2 regions of the Cohnella massiliensis genome follow, and region 1 is predicted to be linked to the other one. Evidence: predicted binding sites of a transcription regulator. Region 1 holds the regulator's gene; the other holds the start of a gene.
What was found. The regulator NrdR, encoded in region 1, represses ribonucleotide reductase genes. The targets are predictions, from matches to a motif close to AACACNATATATNGTGTT.
Positions count from the first base shown of each region.

Region 1 (10,272 bases):
AGGTGCGCTTCATCAGGTCGTCTCGGCTATTTTCGGCTTGAATGCTTGGGTAGAGTGGGTTGTTGCCGTAAAGCGTTTTTACCCCGATACCCCGTTCGAAGGAGATTAAGCCGGAACCTTGCTTTCTCCAGAGGGAATCCGAAATCTGGCTTGGTGCCATGTAGAACATTAGGTCTTCATAGTCGAACTTAAATGGATCTTCAAGATCGGCAACCCCTGAAGAAGCGGAAAGAACGCCTTCTCCGTTGGACTTTACCTTGTTCGGGATGAAACCGAACTGCAATACGGCAATCTTGTCGCTGACTTGGAATGTTCCTGCTGGAGTCCTTGAAGTTGCGTTACCAGTTGCGGGTCCAGTGCCGCCAACATTCGCATCTGACTGCGCGGCGGAAGCTGATGTCGGTGCTACTGCTGAAAAAATTGAAGTCATGAGAGCGACAGCTAATAAAAGACTCATCAGCTTTGTTGTAGGTGCCGATTTTTTGGGAGATCTCTTACTGTTCATATACATCATCCAACCCCAAAGAGAAATTAAGAGCGATACCCCTGCCAGAATAACCAAGAAGATAATCAGGTCACCCGTATGCGGTCTACTTACCGAACCGCCGAATACTACTCCTGCGCCCAAAATGACTCGGGTGGTCGGGGAGTTGGCGTCAATGGCAACCGTCTCGACTTTACCCGTATCGTTGTCCTTGATCATGTAGGACTCGCCTGGTGTTACGGCGAAGGTCTGTGGTTTTGTTCCCGTGTACTGCTTGTCGGAGATACTGTTGACGTTGATTACTGAGAAGTTGTAAGGGTCGCCATCCTTGCTGATTTCGAGAATATGTTTCGGCTGGATCGTGCCCTTGATGCCCCCTTTACCCCCTTTAACGGAAAGGGAAGCGGAATCGAGCTTGACATCGGCGTACTTGGCGTTGGAAACCTCAATCTTGTATTGACCATCCGCTAATCCTTGGATGGTCTTGCTGTCCAGATTGAGCGTGTGAGTGCTCGATACCCCATTGGCATCCGTTAGGGTGAGGTCGAACTCTGACCAAGCTTTACTCAAGTCAGTATTTGCATCGGTAGAGAGGGATAGCGCAATCTCACTTTGAGATGTCTCTGTCGATTTGAAAATGATGGGTAGGACGACTGCCGACTTCTGTGTTCCTGTAACAACGGGTGCCGGTAACTCGACCTCAACTCCGCTACTTAAGCCATCAGAAGAAATAAACCCCTTTGCAGATACGAGGAACTTCCACGTTAACTTGTCGGTATCGAGCCAGATTAGACCGTTATTGTCGGAAGTCGCTTGGAGGGAGCCTTTACCTTCCAACAATTTAACCTCGACTGGCGTCTGCTTGATCGGTGTGCCGGACTCCGATTGGAGCGATAGACCGATCTTCTTCGGATTGGTTACCAGAGATGCTTGCAGTGGATTGAGCTTGGTTGCTGTTAGGTCTTGGAAATGACGCTCGTCATTAGCGCCCTCGAAGTAGGTAAACTGGTCGATGGTGAACTTGTAATGGGTGTCCTTCTTGAGATGGATGCCATTGAAGTTCAACTCCTCGATGATGCCGTCCGTCTTTCGCAGGATTAAAGCCAACTCGTCTCCAAGTCGATACCCCGGATGATTGAAGATCAGGTGATACCTCCCATTCTCGTAATTCTGGCTGTTACCTGTAGCGGAACTGATCAACTTGTCGGTTGGTACGTCCCAAAGCTCTAAGGTGAACTCAGGGATGTAGGTGATTTGGTCGGTCGGGTAGTAGATATCTACATACAGACCGTCCGTTACGACCCTTTGACTATTGTCAGTCAACTGCTCGGGTTGAGTGGGTAGACTGGACTCACTGGTCGGAGTGGGATTGGTGGGACTGACTGCTCCTTCTGTCGGTGGCTCAGCGGCGAAGGCTGATGCCGAGAACAGCGAGAAACATAGAGCCAGTGAAGCCATGATGGTAAACAACTTCCTCATTCTCTCTTCTCCTCCTTGGGAAATCTTAGATTGGATCGGGATGCCTTGATGGTTGGCATTCAATCTTCCTGATAAATGTAAAATTGATTGGGATTTAGATCGAAAACGTAAATGTACTCCGTAAGAAATGTCGGGAAATGAAAAAAGACGGTGTCGGGTGGGACATCGTCTTGATATTGGAGAGGGGGCGTTAATCTGCTTTGTGGGGTGCACAGGGGCGGGATGATCAAAGATTGGAAGGGATACCCCATCGAAGAATTCTCTGTTTTCGATTACGCTTCATGTCTCAAGCTGATTACCGTATCCGTTGTTTGTTCTACTGAATATTAGTCAGTCCTATCGTTACCAACTGTATTTCATCTTTATTTTCGGATGCAAAAGTTGAAAAAATCTCTAATGAACTATTCGAGAAATTAAAAAGACGATGTCGGCAAGGACATCGTCATGATACCGATGAAAGATTACATAAGGATTGTTCCATCGGTAGGTAGAGAAATAATGTACGAGCCGTTCTTTAAAGCTTTTGATACATCAATGAGTCGAAAAGTTCCTGATCCACATTCAAACCATTTTCCGTCAATTTGGATCAAGACTTCAGCGTGATTTGAACCGCCGATAATAGCGGTATTAAATCCCAAGCTGTCGAATACTGCTGAATAAACCTGGGCTGTTGGATCACAGTCATTACGGTTTAAAACTAATACATCATATATAGATCTTGGAGAACCGTCGAGTGGATTATACTTACCGCTGAACAAACTCAATGCAATTGCTGCTGCCTTATCCGCTTTTATTATAGTTTCGCGGCTAACCCCTGCATTAACAAGATCACCAATACTTCCCTCGGCTATTTTCAGACCTATATTCCGTTCTGATCGGTCACTCCTGTCTCCGGACCACCGCTCTCCCTTGAGGAACAACTCGAAATATTCGTTATACCGTCCGCCAAAGACAATATCATCAAACCCCTTTAAGGCATCCTCTACGATCTTGAGGGACTGATCGTACTCAGATTGATTCGATACGCTATACGTATGCTTCCCGTATTTCACCTTGATCCCGTTAACAACCTGTACCTGAGAGTCATCTGTAGTTCCCGTACTCTCGATGTAAGCCGTTCGAGTTGCCCCATCCCATTTTACCGCCGCGCCAAGGGCTTCACTGACGAAACGTAATGGAACCATCGTATTCCCGTTGATGGACTGTGCCTTGGCGGTCAGTTTTACAGGATTACCGTTGATAATAGCGATGTCTCGGTCTAGCGTTAAGATTATTACGGTGTTGCCCTTCGTTGCCGTGACGGTTCGGGTTTCCCCATTCCATTTTATCTCGGCTCCTAACTTCTCAAATATGGCTCGCATTGGAACCATTGTACTACCGTTTATTGTGACTGCAGGTTGGGGAAAAGCCTGGACTTGACCGTCAATGACTACTGTGACTTCATCCTTGGATACGGAAGCGATCTTTACTTCCCCTTTTTTACTAACTGGTGGTGAGGAAACATTATTCAACATAGTCTTGATTCTTTGAAGTGTGTCGTAAATCGAATCATATCTCCCTTCAAACAACCCGTCTCCGGCATATTTAGTAATTACGATTTCCGTCTCTAAAAGTGCATCCATTAATCCAGATGCTGAACCATAACTAGCTTCTTCATTTAGCTTCTCTTCGATATTGGTTAAACAGGCTTTTATCGATTGTAATTTCTCTCTCGTCCATCCTTGATCCTCGATAGCTTTCACTGCCAATCTCAAATTCTCTACAAGCGCATCTTCATGAACTTTTGTCAATTGCGAACTGGCAGCTATGATCGGGTGAGTGGGTAGATCGGGTGAAGTCGCGGCAAGAGCGGATACCCCACCAACAGCTAAACTACTCAGTAGGACTGAACTGAGCATAAATCCTTTGATCACAAGACTAAAGGTACGCTTGGGCTTATTCGGTTGGAGGTTATTCTTCAACCTACCGTTTCGGATATAAGTAGCTGTCATGTGCAATTGAATATTTTCATTTACATGCGGTTTGGTTCTCAACTTGAATTACCTCCTTCGTTTTGGGATACTCCATGTACTGATGTAGTAATTATTGAATTACTTATCCAAAAATAAAAAAGTATCCGTCCAACATATCTTGTGGGACGAATACTTGGAATTGGTGGTAGTAGGGTTATCATTTATCCTTTGCTTTTATGATTGCCTTCTCACAACATTTTTCGCAGTACGTGGTTAAACAGACGATTGCTCATCATTTTTATTCAATCCTCCTAGGAATCGCTCTAGCTTGAAGCCTTTTCTCATAACAAGGATCACACAAGGTTGAGAAGTAATAGTGACGTTGCTGAATAGAACTTTCAATAGCGCAACTTTCACATATTGTCTCAGATAACGTTTGATACCTATTAACAATTTCATATGCTTCTGGCAATGCATCATGAATGTAGACCGTTAAAGAACCGAACTTCTGCTTTACTTGACCGATGGTTAATTGAATCTCCGTATCTCTCGATCGATACAACGATTCAATCTCGGTGAATAAATCCCAAAGTAATTGAAACCAACCATCTCCGCATTCAAGTTGAAATAATGTATATGGACTCTTGGTATCGGATTCGTCGGGTCTTGTCCAAGGGAAGCGAGTAAAGATCTTTTCCTGTAATTCCTGCTTCATTTCATTGTCCTCCTCCGCTCAATAATTTCTTGAAATCGCAATAGAAATCGATACTCCAAATATCCTTGCATATAAAACCTAAAAGTCGCTCGGAAAGGATGTTGCAACTTTTAGGAAAGACCAAGGCATCAATAACTTCTCCATCCAAAGATTCACAACGAATTCGCTTAATTAACATAGCTGGTTCATTAACCTCGGATGGTCTTATTTCTTGCACTCCGCCGTGATAATAAACATACTTCTTTGCACCTACTAAATTGAGATACCCTTTGTCGTCCATACACCAAATAAACGAGTCGAAGGTTGCGATGAATGGATTCGACCACATAATGAAACCCAAGCCATCAGGATCGAAGTAGATCCCCTCATCTTCGCTATGTACGTAAGTAACCATTCCCTTTGTCCAGAAACCGAGTAGATCGTTCAAATAACCCCACCTTCCATTATCGATTGATTGTGGTAAATTACAGTAATTTTGGAGTAGTTTCAAGTGTGATTTCGGATAAATTTCCACCTGAAAATAAAATGAAGCCCAGTTCGATATTCCTACCGTAAAGATAAGTGCGTAAATTTACGCAAAAAGGACAAGGCATCACTTGGTGTAAGGATGCCTTGCCCGATGACTCCAATTTTAGACGGTTACTTCTTGATACAATCGGCTGATTCATTCTTTACATTTCCTACTTATGTGAGTATGTGGGCAGTTCCTCGAAAGCAATACCCCTTCACTGATTTCCGTGAACTGACCATATCTTGACTTTACGCTGCGTAATATTTTTCTTCCGGTCAATATACACGATCTCAAGATTCCAACCTACATACTTTTCAAATGAAGGAGACATCTGCCCGCACCACCATTCAAACTTAGCTTATGTTATCAGTATATCCATTATACGAACAAATATTCGTATTATCAATAAGCATGCGCTTTGAATATTTTGGCAACCCAATTCATCCAAAACAATAAAAAGGAAGGTGCCAGTTGTAACTGCACCTTCCCGAAAGAAAAACCAATTATAAATAAATAAACGACATCTCTGCCGTTAATGTTAGATGTTGGTGGAGCTAGGCGGAATCGAACCGCCGACTGATCGCTGCCAGCGACCTGTTTTCCCCCTAAACTATAGCCCCATGCGATAAATTTTTGCCCCTTTATTTGGGGCAGTGAAAGTGACAACGGTGGACTCCCAGCTGAGCTATGGCCCCGTGCGACACGTCGTTCCGTGACGACAAAAATGAGTTTATCACAGGAAATGCGGCGTGTCAACGCTTTTAGATGCCATGTTTTGAAATCAGACTATTCAGTTCTTTCAGGAACATGTTGATGTCCTTAAACTGCCGATATACCGAAGCGAAACGGACGTAGGCGACTTCATCGACCGAGTACAGCTGCTCCATCAAAAGCTCGCCGATGACGCGGCTTTCGACTTCCGTTTGGGCCGTCGTCCGAAGCTCGCGCTCCACGTTCGAGACGATCACTTCCAATTGATCGACCGATACGGGCCGTTTTTCGCAGGAGCGAAGCAGCCCGCGCAGCACTTTGTCGCGGCTGAACTCTTCGCGGCTGCCGTCTTTTTTGACGACGACGAGCGGCGTTTCTTCCACCATCTCGAACGTCGTGAATCTGCGGCTGCATTGCTCGCACTCGCGGCGGCGGCGGATCGATTTATTGTCGTTGGCCGGACGCGAATCGAGCACTTTCGTGCCGCTGTAATCGCAATACGGGCATTTCATAAGCAAAATTGTCTCCTTTCATGCCAATATCTTTTCCAACGCTTACCTTACATGAACCCAAAACGAATGCACATAATACGATTACCAACCGCGAGGAGGTGAACAACAATGGGTGAAGGATCCCGCAGCAATCAACTGCTTGTCCCTCAAGCGAACCAAGCGCTGGACCAACTGAAATTCGAGGTTGCGCAAGAGCTTGGCATTGCCATCCCGCAGGACGGCTACTACGGGAACATGGTGACCCGCGATACGGGTTCGATCGGTGGTAACATCACGAAACGCCTGGTGACGATCGCGGAACAACAACTTGCCGGCCAATTCAAGTAATCGTTTCATCAACGCCATTTCGAACTAATGGGAAGTCTTGAAGCCTCGCGCGCTCAAGGCTTCCTCTTTATAATTCATCATATAATTGCTGATACTTATTATAATAATAAAATATGCGCTGAACGTAATGCCTCGTTTCCCCATACGGAATATCGTTAATGCTCTGCTGGCTGCCGTCCCAAACGCCTTCGTTCAGCCATTGCCTGACCTTGCCCGGACCCGCGTTGTACGCCGCAAGCGACGCCGCGAGGTTTCCGTCGAACTGCCGCAGCATTTCCCGGATATACCAGCCGCCGACCTGCATGCCGGCTTCCGGATTCCGGCCGATTTCCTGTACGGTCAACGCGCCGAATTCCGCTTCCTTTTCCAAAATCCAGTTCGCGGTGTCCGGCATGACCTGCATAATGCCAAGCGCCCCTTTTGGGGAAACCGCTTCGGCCCTGTAATTCGATTCGACCCGGATGATCGCGGCGACGAGCAGCGGATCCAGCTGGAAGCGCGAAGCGGTGGAACGAATTTCATCCTTATAGTAGATCGGATACATCGTTCTGCCGAGCCAGTCCGTTTGGACGATTGCGATAACGGCGACAACGAGAACGAGCGGGATCAACAACCGCCTTCTCCGCTTTCTGACGGCGGCGCTCATGCGAAGCCTTTGCCTCCGCAAAAGGAATGCACCTGGCGAATCGTGTCCTCCATACTGCCGCTGTTGTCGATCACGATGTCGGCCATCCGTTTTTTCTCCTCGATATCCATTTGGGCGGCCAATCTCCGCTTCGCTTCGGCTTCGGGCAGCCCGTCCCGCTTCATCAGCCGCTGAAGCTGGACGTCCCGGGGAACGTACACGACCATGACTCGTTCAAAAAGAAACTGCAGCCCGGATTCGTACAATAGAGGAACATCGACGACGACCAGCCGGTCCGGCGCTTCCCGTTCGAGCTTGTCCATTCGCTCGCGCATCAAGGCCCGTATCGCGGGATGCGTGATCGCTTCGAGCGCTTTGCGCTCCTTCTCGTTCGAAAACACGATTTCGCCCAGCTTTTTTCGATTCAACGTCCCGTCTTCCCGGATCACGTCTTGTCCGAACCGCTCCGCAATTTGCGCCAGCGAAGGCTGCCCGGGCTCGACAATTTCCCGGGCAATGCGATCGGCGTCGACCAGCGCCGCACCGCTTTCGACAAGCAAGCGGGCAACCGTGCTTTTCCCGGTGGCGATTCCACCGGTTAAACCGACATTCATGCGGCACCTCATTTCCGTTTAGAACAATTTAACGATTCCCATCACGATTAAAATAATACCCGGCAGCACGCTAAGCTTGCGTATCCATCGCCAACCGGCCGCCGCGAAACCGAAACGCATCCCGAGCCATAGAAAAAGTCCGCTCGAGCAAGCGATCAGAATAGCCGTCGCGACCGGCGGAAATCCTACGAGGGCGGCCCCGATTCCCGCGCCGAACGCGTCCAGCGACAAAGCGGCTCCGAGCAGAAAGCCTCCCCCCGCCGTTATAATGCCCGATCGGTCAACATCCGCCGCCGACGGCGTTCGCAAAATTTGAATGATAATGCCCAGCCTTCGAATTTCCAGCGTGACCAAAGTCGACTTTGCCGGCGGTGGTACCGTCCTGTCTGCCTCTTTCGGCGCATCCGCATCGTCCCGATCCCGGTTGCGAGAAAATTGGACAAGCGCCCAAACGCCGATTCCGATCAAAATAACCGCCCCGACCGCCGAAGCCCCGTGCGGCGACAAAACGCCGGCCAGCGCGACCCCCGCCATCATCGAAAGAAGAAGGATAACGCCGGAACAAACGGAAATGATCAGAATCGACGGCAGCGGAATCCGTATTTTCCTTAATCCGTAGGTCATCCCGACGCCGAATCCGTCCAAGCTGACCGCGAACGACAAGAGCAGCAGCGAAGCTCCGTGTACGAGCATGGCGTACCTCCTGCATACGGAAATCGTCGTTTCCCGGGCGATCTGCCCTTGAAGCCGACTCTTCACCCATCGTATGCAGCTTGCCGGGCGGATGCCCCGATCCGTCAGACGGAGGGGGCTGACCCTGCCGTTCCGTCCAGTCGCCTCTTGACCGCGTTCGTTCCCGGCTTTCCGCCTGCAGCGGTTCTTTCTTTAGCGCGGGCGGCCGAACGCTCGCTCCGGGGCAGCCTTTGGCAGCGCTCGCAAATATGCGTCCCTCTGCCTCCGAGCGTGAACTTTACGATCGCATGCCCGCAATGCTCGCACGGTTCCCCTGTACGGCCGTATGCTTTGAGCCGATGCTGAAACATCCCCATCTCGCCCTGTCCGTTTACGTACGACTTGATCGAAGAACCCCCGGCCTCGACGGCCGAGGTCAGCGTGGCGACGATCGCCGCATGCAGCTTCTCCCGTTCTCCCCGGCTCAAGCTGTCGGCCTCGCGTTCGGGGTGAATGCCGGCCGCGAACAACGCTTCGTCCACATAAATGTTACCCAACCCGACGACGATTTCCTGGTTGAGCAGCAGCGGTTTGATCTTCGTCGACCGACGGCCGATCGCACCGGCAAACGCCTCCGGCGTAAAATCTTCGTCCAACGGCTCGAGCCCCAGCTTGAGCAGCGGCTTCGACTTCAAATCTTCCCCGGGAGTAAATAAATGCATCGTCCCGAATTGTCTGACATCCTTATATCTTAACGAAGTCCCGTCCGTAAAATGAAAAATGACGTGCGTATGACGTTCGACCGGTTCATTCTCGTCATAAAGGCCGTACCGGCCCTCCATTCGCAAATGGGACACGAGGACGAGCCCGTCCGTCAGCAGACGCAAAAATTTTCCCCGCCGTTCCACGCTTTGAAACGTGCGTCCTTCCAGCATGGCGGAAAAGACGTCCGGATCGTCCGGCCGCTGAATGATGCGCGGCAGGGTCACCGACACGCTGCGGATCGTTTTGCCGGGGATCAGTTTGTTCAAGGTGCGGCGCACCGTTTCCACTTCCGGCAATTCCGGCATAAAGCGCTCCCTCCAACTTGCCTAGCTTATCCTTTCCATTATAAACGAAGAAAAAGGCCGGAGCCACCCCGCTCCCGGCCATTTTCGCTTATTTGGCTTCGTACCAATTTACGCCAACGCTGACGTCCGCTTTGAGCGGCACATCGAGCGGGAATGCGTCCGCCATCACGGACGGAACGAGCTTCCGCATCAGCTCCAGTTCGTCCGGCGGCACCTCGAACACCAATTCGTCGTGCACCTGGAGCAGCATGCGGCTTTTCAGCCCGCGCTCGCGAATCGCCTTGTCCATGTTCAGCATGGCCAGCTTGATGATGTCCGCCGCCGTTCCTTGAATCGGCGTATTCATCGCCGTCCGTTCCGCGAACGAGCGAAGATTGAAATTCGAAGCGTTAATGTCGGGCAAATAGCGGCGCCGCTCGAGCAGCGTCGTGACGTAGCCGTCCTTTTTCGCCTGCGCGACGATGGCGTCCATCCAGCTGCGAACGCCTTTGAACACGTGAAAATATTGCTCGATAAACGCGGCCGCCTCTTTCCGCGTGATGTTCAGGTTTTGCGAGAGGCCGTAATCGCTGATTCCGTACACGATGCCGAAGTTGACCG
Region 1 covers NZ_LT821257.1:625,641-635,912, forward strand. Annotated here, with positions in the region: gene B7E11_RS09560 (hypothetical protein) at 1-1,963, opposite strand, end outside; gene B7E11_RS09565 (copper amine oxidase N-terminal domain-containing protein) at 2,425-3,996, opposite strand; gene B7E11_RS09570 (hypothetical protein) at 4,214-4,630, opposite strand; gene B7E11_RS09575 (hypothetical protein) at 4,632-5,057, opposite strand; tRNA gene B7E11_RS09580 (tRNA-Ala) at 5,688-5,761, opposite strand; gene nrdR (transcriptional regulator NrdR) at 5,903-6,364, opposite strand; gene B7E11_RS09590 (alpha/beta-type small acid-soluble spore protein) at 6,473-6,691, shown strand; gene B7E11_RS09595 (lytic transglycosylase domain-containing protein) at 6,759-7,337, opposite strand; gene coaE (dephospho-CoA kinase) at 7,334-7,930, opposite strand; gene ytaF (sporulation membrane protein YtaF) at 7,949-8,623, opposite strand; gene mutM (DNA-formamidopyrimidine glycosylase) at 8,728-9,672, opposite strand; gene polA (DNA polymerase I) at 9,761-10,272, opposite strand, start outside.

Region 2 (10,272 bases), on a different contig from region 1:
TCGAATGGAAGTTCATCATCATGAAGAACGTACGGGCGAAATCCCTCGCTTCCTCGCTTTCGTAGGCGATCAGGTTTTTCGCCAGGTAGCCGTGCAGGTTCATGGCGCCGAGTCCGACCGAGTGAAGCTCGGCGTTCGCTTTCGCCACGCCCGGCGCGTTCATGACCGTCGTCATGTCGCTGACGGCCGTAAGCCCCGCGATCCCTTCGTGCACCGATTCCTTGATTTTGCCGCTTTCCATCACGTTCACGATATTGAGCGAAGCGAGGTTGCAACTGATGTCCCGGCGGATAATGTCCTCTTCGCCGTAATCGGTAATTTCCGACGTCTCCTGCAGTTGGAAAATTTCCGTGCACAGGTTGGACATTTTGATCGAGCCGATATCTTTAAGCGCATGCGCTTTGTTGGCGTTCGTCTTGTTCATGATGTACGGGTAGCCCGATTCGAGCTGAATGGACGCGATCTTCGTCAGCATGTCGCGGGCGCTGAGCGGCGATTTTTTGATGACGCGGTCGTCCGCCAGCAGCTTGTCGTACATCTCGTCGAGGTCCATGTCGTCCAGATGCTGGCCGTATGCGCGATACACCGAATACGGAGCGAACACGTGCAGCGGCTTGTTTTGCTCCGCCAGCTCATACAGCTTGTTCGGCACGATCAGGCCGATCGACAGCGTCTGCAGGCGCGTTTTCTCGTCGGCGTTGATTTTTTTGGAATCGAGGAATTCCATGACGTCCCAGCCGAAAATGTTATAGTACGCGGCGCCGGAGCCTTTGCGCTGTCCCATCTGGTCGGCGTAGGAGAAGGCGTCCTCCATCAGCTTCAGCACGGGCATGATCCCTTTGGCGGCGCCTTCCACGCCCTTGATCGCTTCGCCGCGGCCGCGCAGCTTCGACAGGTTGACCGCAACGCCGCCGCCGATCTTCGACAGCTGCATGCAGGTAGCCAGCACGTAATTGATCGAATTGAGCGCATCGTCCATTTCCAGCAGGAAGCAGGACACCATTTCGCCGCGGCGGCTCTTGCCCGCGTTCAGGAACGTCGGGGTTGCCGGCTGCAGCCGCTGCTCCATCATCGAAGCGGCCAGCGTGCGGGCGGTCGCGAAATCGCCTCTGCCGAGGTGAAGCGCCACGATGGCGACGCGATCCGGGTAATGCTCCAGGTACGTCTTCTTGTCGTTGCTTCTTACCGCGTAGTCGGAATAAAACTTGGAGGCGGCCATATATGAAGGAAATTGAAAATGATAGCTGTGCGTCAGTTCGTATACTTGCAGGACGTCGTTTTCGGAGTAGTGTTGAAAAACGTCTTCGTAGTAGTCGTTCTCGATCATGTAGCTTACTTTGGCCAAATGGCCGTCAAAGCGAAGGGATTTCGTTTCGACTTCGGCCATGAACGCCTTGATAGCCTCCTGGTCCTTGTCCAGTTGGAAAAATCCGTCGGCGCCTCGTTGCATCAATAGGTTGTTCAGCTCAATATGCTTCAATATCATTCACTCCCCGCACAAAATGCTCGACGTCTCGCGTCGTGCCCGAAAGCTCGAACTTGGTGATGACCGGAACTCCGTACAGCGACGAAATCGTATCCGCGCTCTTCGCAAATCCGTCGCCCCAATTGCGGTTGCCGCTGGCGGAAACGCCTTTGAGCTGACGATGGTTGCGATTCAGAAACTTCATGACCCGCTCGGGAGCTTGTCCGAATCCCGTCGTATAGGTCACGAGCACAAACGGTTCTTCCACGCTCATGTTCTCGTCGATCTGGACGGAAGGCATATTGAGCTTGGCGATAAACCGGCGGACGTTCCCCGTCTTGGAATCGTAGGCAATCAACATCTAGTTCGAGCTCCTTTCATTTTCCGAAAATGAACGGCGCATCCGGTTGTTCCTTGCCGGACACGCCGCTCAACATATTGCGGGGCGCGAACCCCCCGTTTCCCGCTGCGCCGCGGGACCAAGACTCTATTTCCGCGTTCCTATTCCTGCAATGCCGATGAGAGACTATGTATTTCATTTAACCCATATCTAGATCGCTTAATCAAATTTAAATCAATATATTGTGTTTGTCAATAATCCGTCCCGAAAATAGTCATGTCGTCCTTCATCAAAAACGGTACTTTGGACGCTTTTCCAAGGCGCGGCGCGGCTTAGCCGCGCATGCGCCGGCGAAACTCTTTCGGCGAATGAGAGTTATAGCGGCGGAACAATTTATAAAATTGGGCCATGTTCCAGATTCCGACCTCAAAACCGATCTCCAAAATGCTGAGGTCGCTCGTCGCCAGCAGCCTTTCCGCTTTTTTGATCCGGTTGTAATTGACGTAATCGACGAACGGAACGCCCACGGCCTTTTTGAACGATTTGATAAAATGGTGGTAGCTCATGCCCATCAGGGCGCGGACGTCGTCCACCGTTATTTTTTCCCCGAGGTGGCCGTCCACGTAGTCGAGAACGGGACGAAAGCGCTCGAGCTCCAGATCGTTGGCGCGCTGAAGCAGCCCGCGGCTGTCGCGGCGGAGCAGCAGGAGCAGCAGCCGTTTCAGCGACGATCCGATCGCGAGCTCGTAGCCGATTTCCTTGCGCGCCGTTTCCGAAAAAATATCCGAGACAAGCTTGAACGCTTCTTCCTTCGCCTCCGGCTGCTCGTCGAAAATATAATTCATCTTTTCCAGGGCGGCGAACCGCTCGGAGAACCCGTTCAAGTAAGGAAGCATGCTCGGATCGAAATGGCGTTCCAGCTCTACCTGCAGCACCGTATAGCGCAGCGGAGCGTCCGACCCGTTGCAGGTGCGGTGAAGCCCGTAAGAGCCGATCACCATCATATCGCCCGCCTCCAGCGTACGCGAGGCGGCGGGCGTCTGCACGCGCAGGCTGCCTTCCGAGATGGCCAAAAACTCGACTTCCTTGTGGTAATGCCAGGGCCACGTCTCCGGGACCGGGCGAATTCCGTCGGCGTCGCGAATTTCCCATACTTTTAAAAACAGCAGCGGATTTTGATAGACCACTTTTTCGTTGACGGCCTGTACGTCCGTATCGGGCCAAGGCTGGCGGTTCGACATGCGGACCCTACCTTTCGGCTGAAAAGTACATTTGCAAGTATACCACTTTTGAATAAAAAAGCGTTGAAATTCGGCATATCGAAAAAGCGGCCGGTTGCCTATACTGGGAAATAAGCGTTTACACGAACAACCGACGAGGAGAGAAGCGATATGACCGCCAAGCTTAAAGTAACCGTCTGGAACGAATTCAGACACGAGCAGCACAACGAAAAGGTGCGGAGCGTTTACCCCGGCGGCATTCACGCCGCGATCGGCGAAGGCCTCGCCGGGACGGCCGACGTCGCCTACGCCACGCTGGACCAGGACGAGGAGCACGGCTTGTCGGAAAGCCGTCTGGCCGAAACCGACGTTCTGATCTGGTGGGGCCATATGGCCCACGGCGACGTCAAGGACGAAATCGTGGAGCGCGTCAAGCGCCGCGTCCTGCAGGGAATGGGTCTGATCGTGCTTCACTCCGGGCATTTTTCGAAAATTTTCAAGACGCTCATGGGAACGTCGTGCGATTTGAAATGGCGCGAAGCGGACGAGAAGGAGCGGTTGTGGGTCGTATCGCCGGGCCATCCGATCGCGGAAGGAATCGGCGAATACATCGAGCTGCCGCAGGAGGAAATGTACGGCGAGCATTTCGACATTCCGCAGCCGGACGAGCTTGTATTCGTCAGCTGGTTCGAGGGCGGCGAAGTGTTCCGCAGCGGGTGCACGTTCCATCGCGGCCAGGGAAAAATTTTCTACTTCCGCCCCGGTCACGAAACGTACCCGACCTACTACAACGAGCAGGTTCGGACGGTCATCCGCAACGCCGTCAAGTGGGCCGCTCCGACGGGAAGGGACTATCCGACGTACGGCAACCACAAGCCGCTCGAAGCGATCGGGAACAAGGCGTAACGCCGCAAAAGGCAAGCCCGCAAGGCCGCGAAAGCGCGGCTTTGCGGGCTTGCTCTCTTTTTTTGCGATTGCCGCTGCGGCGTTCGGCCTCGCTGCATCCGTTTCTCGTCCGGCTCCTTCTTCCCGCGTTCGCCCGATTCCGCCGACGTCGCCGGCGGCGATTCGACCGCGAGGCTTCAAACGCCGGACCGTTTGGACTATAATTATCTTAGCACTAAACAAATCGCAGGAAAGGGTGGTTGCTATGCCCCTCCGGAAACTGGAACTAACGAAAAGCGTTATGGGGACTACGTCGACCTTCCACCCCGCGCTTATTTATGACGACAATGCGGCGGCTCTGGCGGATACGGGCCTGCCGGGCACCTTCGGCCAGCTGCGGGAGCAAGTCGAGCTCGCCGGCGTGCCGCTGGACCGCTTGAGCCAAGTTATTTTGACGCATCAGGATATCGATCATATCGGCGGTTTGCCCGAGCTTGCGCACGGGCGGGAAAAGCCCCTCGAAGTAAGGGCGCACGCGGCGGATAAACCTTATATCGACGGGACGAAGCCGCTGATCAAGCTGAACGCCCAGCGTCTCGCCGCCCTGACGCAAGGGCTGACGGACGGGGAGCTCGCCAGGTTCGAGCGAATGTTTTCCCCGGCGACCGCCCCCAACGTCAATCGGACGCTGGCGGACGGAGACACCCTGGACGTGGACGGAGGCGTTGTCGTCATTCATACGCCCGGCCATACGCCGGGGCATGTTTCCCTGTATCATCGCCGCACGAAGACGCTGATCGCCGGGGATGCGATGGTCGTGAGCGAAGGGCGGCTGATGGGACCGGTCCCGGCGATGACGCCGGACATGGACTCGGCGCTCCGGTCGCTGGGCAAGCTTGCGGCGTTCGACATCGAGCGCGTCCTGTGCTATCACGGCGGTTGGTTCGAAGGCAACGCGAACGACCGGATCGCGGAGCTTGCTTCCGGATCGTGAGGCGTCCCGGATCCAGGCCGTCGCCGTCCGCTTCTGCCGCCGTGGGTCCCGGGCCCGCCCTCCGGCTCGGCATCGCCCTCCTCGTCGCCTTCGCCGGAGGGCTGATCTGCTCGCTGGTCCGCCTGCCGGTTCCGTGGCTGCTCGGGCCAATGCTCGCGCTGCTTGCGGCCTCCAAGTTCATACGAATCCCGCTTCGCTGGTCCGGCTCGCTGCGAAACGCGGGCATGATCATCGTCGGCTATTCGATCGGCATGTCGTTTACGTATCCGCTGCTCGCCGAAATGGCGCGCCAACTGCCGGCCATGCTGCTCATGACCGTGCTGACCCTGCTTGTGTCCGTTCTTTTTGCCGTCGTTCTGTCCCGCATGGGCGGGCTTACGTTTCCGACCGCGCTGACCGGATGCATCCCCGGGGGCCTGTCGCAAATGATCGTGCTCGCGGAGGAAATGGACAACGCGGACTTGACCGCCGTGTCGCTGCTGCAGGTCACCCGGCTCATGATGATCGTCATTTGCGTGCCCCTGCTGGCGTTCAGTCCGCTGTTTCATTTCGGCGCGGGCAGCGCGGGCCCGGGCGCGCTTGAAGAGGCCGCAGCCGACGTCGCGAGCTGGAGCGGAATGTTTCCGAACATCTTCGTTTTCGCCGTCGTAGCGGTCATTTCCGCCTGGGGCGGGCAGAAAATCAAGCTGCCCACCGCCATGATGCTCGGTCCCGTCATCGGCGTGGCGGCCCTGCATCTTTCCGGCTTCGAAGCTCCGGCTTTGCCGTCTGTCTTGCTGAACGCCGCCCAGTTCATGATCGGGGGCTACGTGGGCTTGCTTCTGAGGCCGGACAGCCTGTCCCGCAAATCGCTGCGGACGCTCGCCCTCGCCGTCACGACCGGCGCCATGCTGATCGCCATAGCCGGAGGTTTGGCCTGGCTGCTCGCCAAGCTCCATCCGCTCAGCCCGCAAACGAGCTTCCTGAGCCTCGTGCCCGGCGGACTCGATCAAATGAGCCTGATCGCGCACGAGATCGGGGCGGACATGACGATCGTGGCCGGTTACCAGCTGTTCCGCGTGCTGTTTATCTTTTTCGCCGTTGCTCCGCTGCTCGGGTGGTACTTGCGCCGGCTGCAGCGCAAGGAGCGCTTGAGGTCGGACCGGGCCGGGCCGGCGAAGGCGTGATCGGGCCGGGCCGGCGAAGGCGTGACCGGGCAAGCAAGGCGCGCCGGCCTTGCCGCGTGGGCCGAGAGGCAGCATGGCGGCCCTGCAAGGGGCGCGTTGAGAAGTAAGCTTCGTCGAACCCGCAGGGTCGAGGCTGACTCCTCGCGCCGTTATTCGGGTGCGAAGCCCGGAATCGGGGGCGGGAAGAGCGAATAACGGCTCGCACCGGCCGTTATTTCGCAAAATGTGGGCACGCCACCGATTTAACGGCCTCCTCGCGCCGTTATTGCGTGGAAACCGGTGTCCGGGGGGCATAGAGCGAAGCTCGGGGAGCGCCGGAAGCGGCTGCCAACCTGCGGCGCATCTTTCCAGGAAAGCGCTGCGCGCAAAGCAAAGCAAAGAAGGCCCGCAAGCCGCAGCCCCTCGGGACTCGCGCGAGCCTTCTTCTTTTTTTATACCTTGAAATGCCCGGTCATATCCCGAAGCGTTCCGGACACCCCGTTCAGTCCGTCCGACGAAGCGGCGAACTCGCGCAGGGAGGCATTCTGCTCCTCCACCATCGCCGACATCTGCTCCGCGAACGCCGACGTTTCCTCGGTCACCCGGCTGATTTCCTCCGCCGAACGGACGACGTGCCGGCTGCCCGCCGCGATTTGCTCGATCGCCGACGCCGCTTCGATCACCCGCTCCGCCAGCGAGCCCACGCTTTCCACGACCGATTTGACGCTGCCGCCCGCTTCCTTGAGCGACGACGTGCCGTTGTATACGGCCTGCGCGCTGCCCGCCATCAACTCCACGATTTGCCCCACGCCCTCGTTCAGCTCGTCGAGCGTCGCGGTGATTTGCCGCGCGGATTCCGCCGTCTCGTCGGATAGCTTGCGAATTTCCGCCGACACGACCGTAAAGCCGCGCCCGTGCGCTCCCGCTCGCGCCGCCTCGATCGCCGCGTTGAGCGCGAGCAGGTTCGTTTGCTTCGACACTTCGGAAATGTAGACCGCGATGTCCTGGATCCGGCCGGCCCGCCGGGACAGATCGCCGACGCTGCCCTGGATCGTGCCGAAAATCGTTTCGATCCGCTCGATCTCCTGCTGAGACCGGTCGAGGCTGACGCTGCCGCTGTCGGCGTCCTCGCGCGTCGCGCGGGCAAGCTCCGACACGTCCTGCGTGCGGGCGGCGACCTGCTCCAACCCTTTCATCGTCTCCGCCATAATGGCGGAGATTTCCTGCGTCCGGGCCACCTGGCTCTCCGCGCCCTCCGCCACGCGCCGCACCGCCTCGTTCACCTGGCCGTTGATGTCGAGCGCGCCGGCGGTTCCCGTCCGGATCGTCTCCGAAACGTCGGCCAGCTTGCCCGCTTGCTCGCGGATTTCCCGCATCATCGTTTGCAGGGAGGCCAGCAAGCCGTTCGTTTCCCGGCCCAGCTCCATCGTCTCGTCCGTCGCGCGGACCTGGATCCGCTTCGTCAGATCGCCGCCGGACCGGGCGATGTCGGCCACCGCCGCCGTCACCCGGCGGATGTTGACCGAGACGCTGCGGGAAACGATCCACGAAAAGGCGATCGTGAGCACCGTCAGCGCGCCGGCGAACGCGAACAGCAGCGTTTGCAGCTCGGACGTTTGCTTATGAAGCGAACCGACCCGCTGCTCCATCGCGTACTTGTCGGCCTGGCGAAGCCGGGACAACTGCTCGCGCATGCCGTCCATCTGCTTTTGTCCGGCCGACTCCAAGGCGAACGCCCGGATATCCTCCAGACTTCGCGTGCCCGCCGGCACCTCCAGTTCCCGTTCCGCGATCGCGATCCACTGCTCGATGGACGCCGTCACGCTGTTCATCCGGCTAAGCTGGGCGTCTTCGCCCGCGAGCAGTCCCGCCAGCTGCTGCCCGTTCGCTTCCCACCTTGCGATCGCGGCCCGGACCGCCTCCTTGCTGCTCTCCTCGCCCGCGATCGCGTAGTCGCTCAAGCCCGCTTCCATGTCGGAGGCGTTTTTGTCGATTTGATAGCTCAGCTCCTGGATTTTCAGGTCGCGTTGGATCAACGTATCGATTTCCATCTGCAGGCTTTCGATCGTCCGGGACACGACGAGGAGCGCCGAAGCGATAAACACCAGCAGCACGAGGTAACCGATCGTAATTTTGTAGCCGATTTTGAAGCGGAATTTTTTCATCCGTTTGCCTTCCTTTCCGGTCACGGTGCCGGATTAGCGGTTTTCCTTCACGTACCGGTTCCGCAGCGTGCCGATATGCTCGACGTACGCTTCGGTCACGTCCCCGTCCTTCAGCCAGACGGGCGGCTCGAACCCCATGCCGACTCCGGGCGGCGTGCCGGTGCTGATCACGTCCCCGGGCGAAAGCGTAATCGTCCGCGACAGGAACGAGACGAGATACGGAATATCGAAAATCAGAAAACCGGTGTCGGAATCCTGCATCGTCTTGCCGTTGAGCACAAGCGACAGCCGCAGCTTGTGCGGATCGGGAATTTCGTCGCGCGTGGCGATGCAGGGCCCCATCGGCGCGAACGTGTCGATCGCCTTGCCCCGCGTCCATTGGCCTTCGGTCAGTTGCAGATCGCGGGCGCTGACGTCGTTGATGACGGTATAGCCGAAAACGTAGTCCATCGCGTCCTCCGCGGCAACGTTTTTGGCCGTGCGTCCGATGACGACGGCGAGCTCGACCTCGTAATCGCACTGCTCCACTTCGGCGGGAATGACGACGTCGTCCTCCGGCCCGACGATCGAGTTGGCGTATTTCGGGAAAAGGACCGGCACTTTCGGCACCGCCATGTTCGATTCGGCCGCGTGATCGCGGTAATTCAGCCCGATGAAAATCATTTTGTCGGGATTGTGAAGCGGCGCCTTTAGCCTCACCTCGTCAAGCGGCAGCGTTTCCTCCCGCTCGGCGAGCGCTTCAAGATGCAGCGCGTAATCCGGCGATTCCGCGCAGCGGGCGATCAAATGCTTCATGCTCGTACCTTCCGCGATCGGACGAACCCGGCCGTCGTCGGTAAAAGCTCCGAGCCATACGTTCTCTTCCGCGTCTCCGCGTTTGACGAATTGCACCCATTTCATCCGTTTTTCCTCCGTTTCATCCCCATGCGACCGGTTCGCCGGTCGCGGCCGACCGCACGATGGCTTTCGCCACCTCGATGCCGTGCGCCGCGTCCTCGAACGAGACGATGTCCGGCGTCCGGCCGAGCAGCGCGCATTGGCACAAGTAGTCCAGCTGCTCCTTCAGCGCCCCGAACACCCGGCCGCCCTGATTTTGATGCACCGACAGATCCGTCGTCGTTCTCCCCGCCGCTCCGAGCAGATGAACGCCCGCCGCATCCGTATCGAAGCGGGCGATGCCCTTGTCCCCGATCACTTCGGTATAATCGTGGATCGGGACGCCGGCGGCGTCGGGCGTCAGCCAATTGCTATGCAGCACGGCCACGATGCCGTTTTCGAACGTCAGCTGCGCCCACAGCACCTCGGGCGCCTCCGCCCCGGACAGAAAACGTCCGGACGCGTATACCCGCTTGACCCGGCTGTCCGCGTACCAGATCGCCTGGTCGAGGTCGTGCACCGTCAGCTCGTACACGGTGTGCGTGCGCTTATAGGTGGAAAAGAGCGAGCTCCGGCGGGATCGCTTCATATATAAGGAAGCGACTTCTCCCAATTCTCCCGTGCGAATCATATGGCGAACCTGCGCGTACTTCGGCTCGAAGCGCAGCAGGTGGCCGGGCGCAAGCCACGTCCCGGCTTTCGCGGCCGCCTCGAGCATCGTTTGCGCCTCGTCCGGGTCGGTCGTCACCGGCTTTTCGACGAGAACGTGCTTTCCGGCTTCCAGCGCCAGCAGCGTCGGCCGCAAATGGTTGCGCTCGAACGTGACGACGCTGACGAGCTTGATCTCCTCATGCCGAAGCAGCTCCTCCGGAAGCTCGTACGCCTGCGGGACGCCGTGCCGTTCGACGGCCTCGCGCCGCCGCCGCGGATCGGCGTCGCATACGGCAACCACTTCGACGAAAGGCAGCGCCCGATAAGCCTCCAAATGGCAAGCGCCCCAATCTCCGAAACCGATGATGCCGACTTTGAGTTTTTCCATGTCCGACTCAGCCCCCGTTCACCGACAGAAAAATTTTGCCGTTTCGGACTTTGCCGGACGTCAAATCCCGGAACGCTTCGTCCCCTTGCGAAAGAGGACGCACCTCGGTCCAGCCCTCCTCGGTCACGCGACCTTGCGCGAGC
Region 2 covers NZ_LT821259.1:534,920-545,191, reverse strand. Annotated here, with positions in the region: gene nrdE (class 1b ribonucleoside-diphosphate reductase subunit alpha) at 1-1,480, opposite strand, end outside; gene nrdI (class Ib ribonucleoside-diphosphate reductase assembly flavoprotein NrdI) at 1,467-1,826, opposite strand; gene B7E11_RS16380 (helix-turn-helix domain-containing protein) at 2,138-3,046, opposite strand; gene B7E11_RS16375 (ThuA domain-containing protein) at 3,197-3,931, shown strand; gene B7E11_RS16370 (MBL fold metallo-hydrolase) at 4,212-4,904, shown strand; gene B7E11_RS16365 (AbrB family transcriptional regulator) at 4,901-6,070, shown strand; gene B7E11_RS16360 (methyl-accepting chemotaxis protein) at 6,502-8,214, opposite strand; gene B7E11_RS16355 (fumarylacetoacetate hydrolase family protein) at 8,248-9,114, opposite strand; gene B7E11_RS16350 (Gfo/Idh/MocA family protein) at 9,131-10,129, opposite strand; gene B7E11_RS16345 (zinc-dependent alcohol dehydrogenase) at 10,137-10,272, opposite strand, start outside.
Region 2: a site for NrdR is predicted at 2,037-2,054, ahead of nrdI (class Ib ribonucleoside-diphosphate reductase assembly flavoprotein NrdI). Genes of this name have one in related genera too.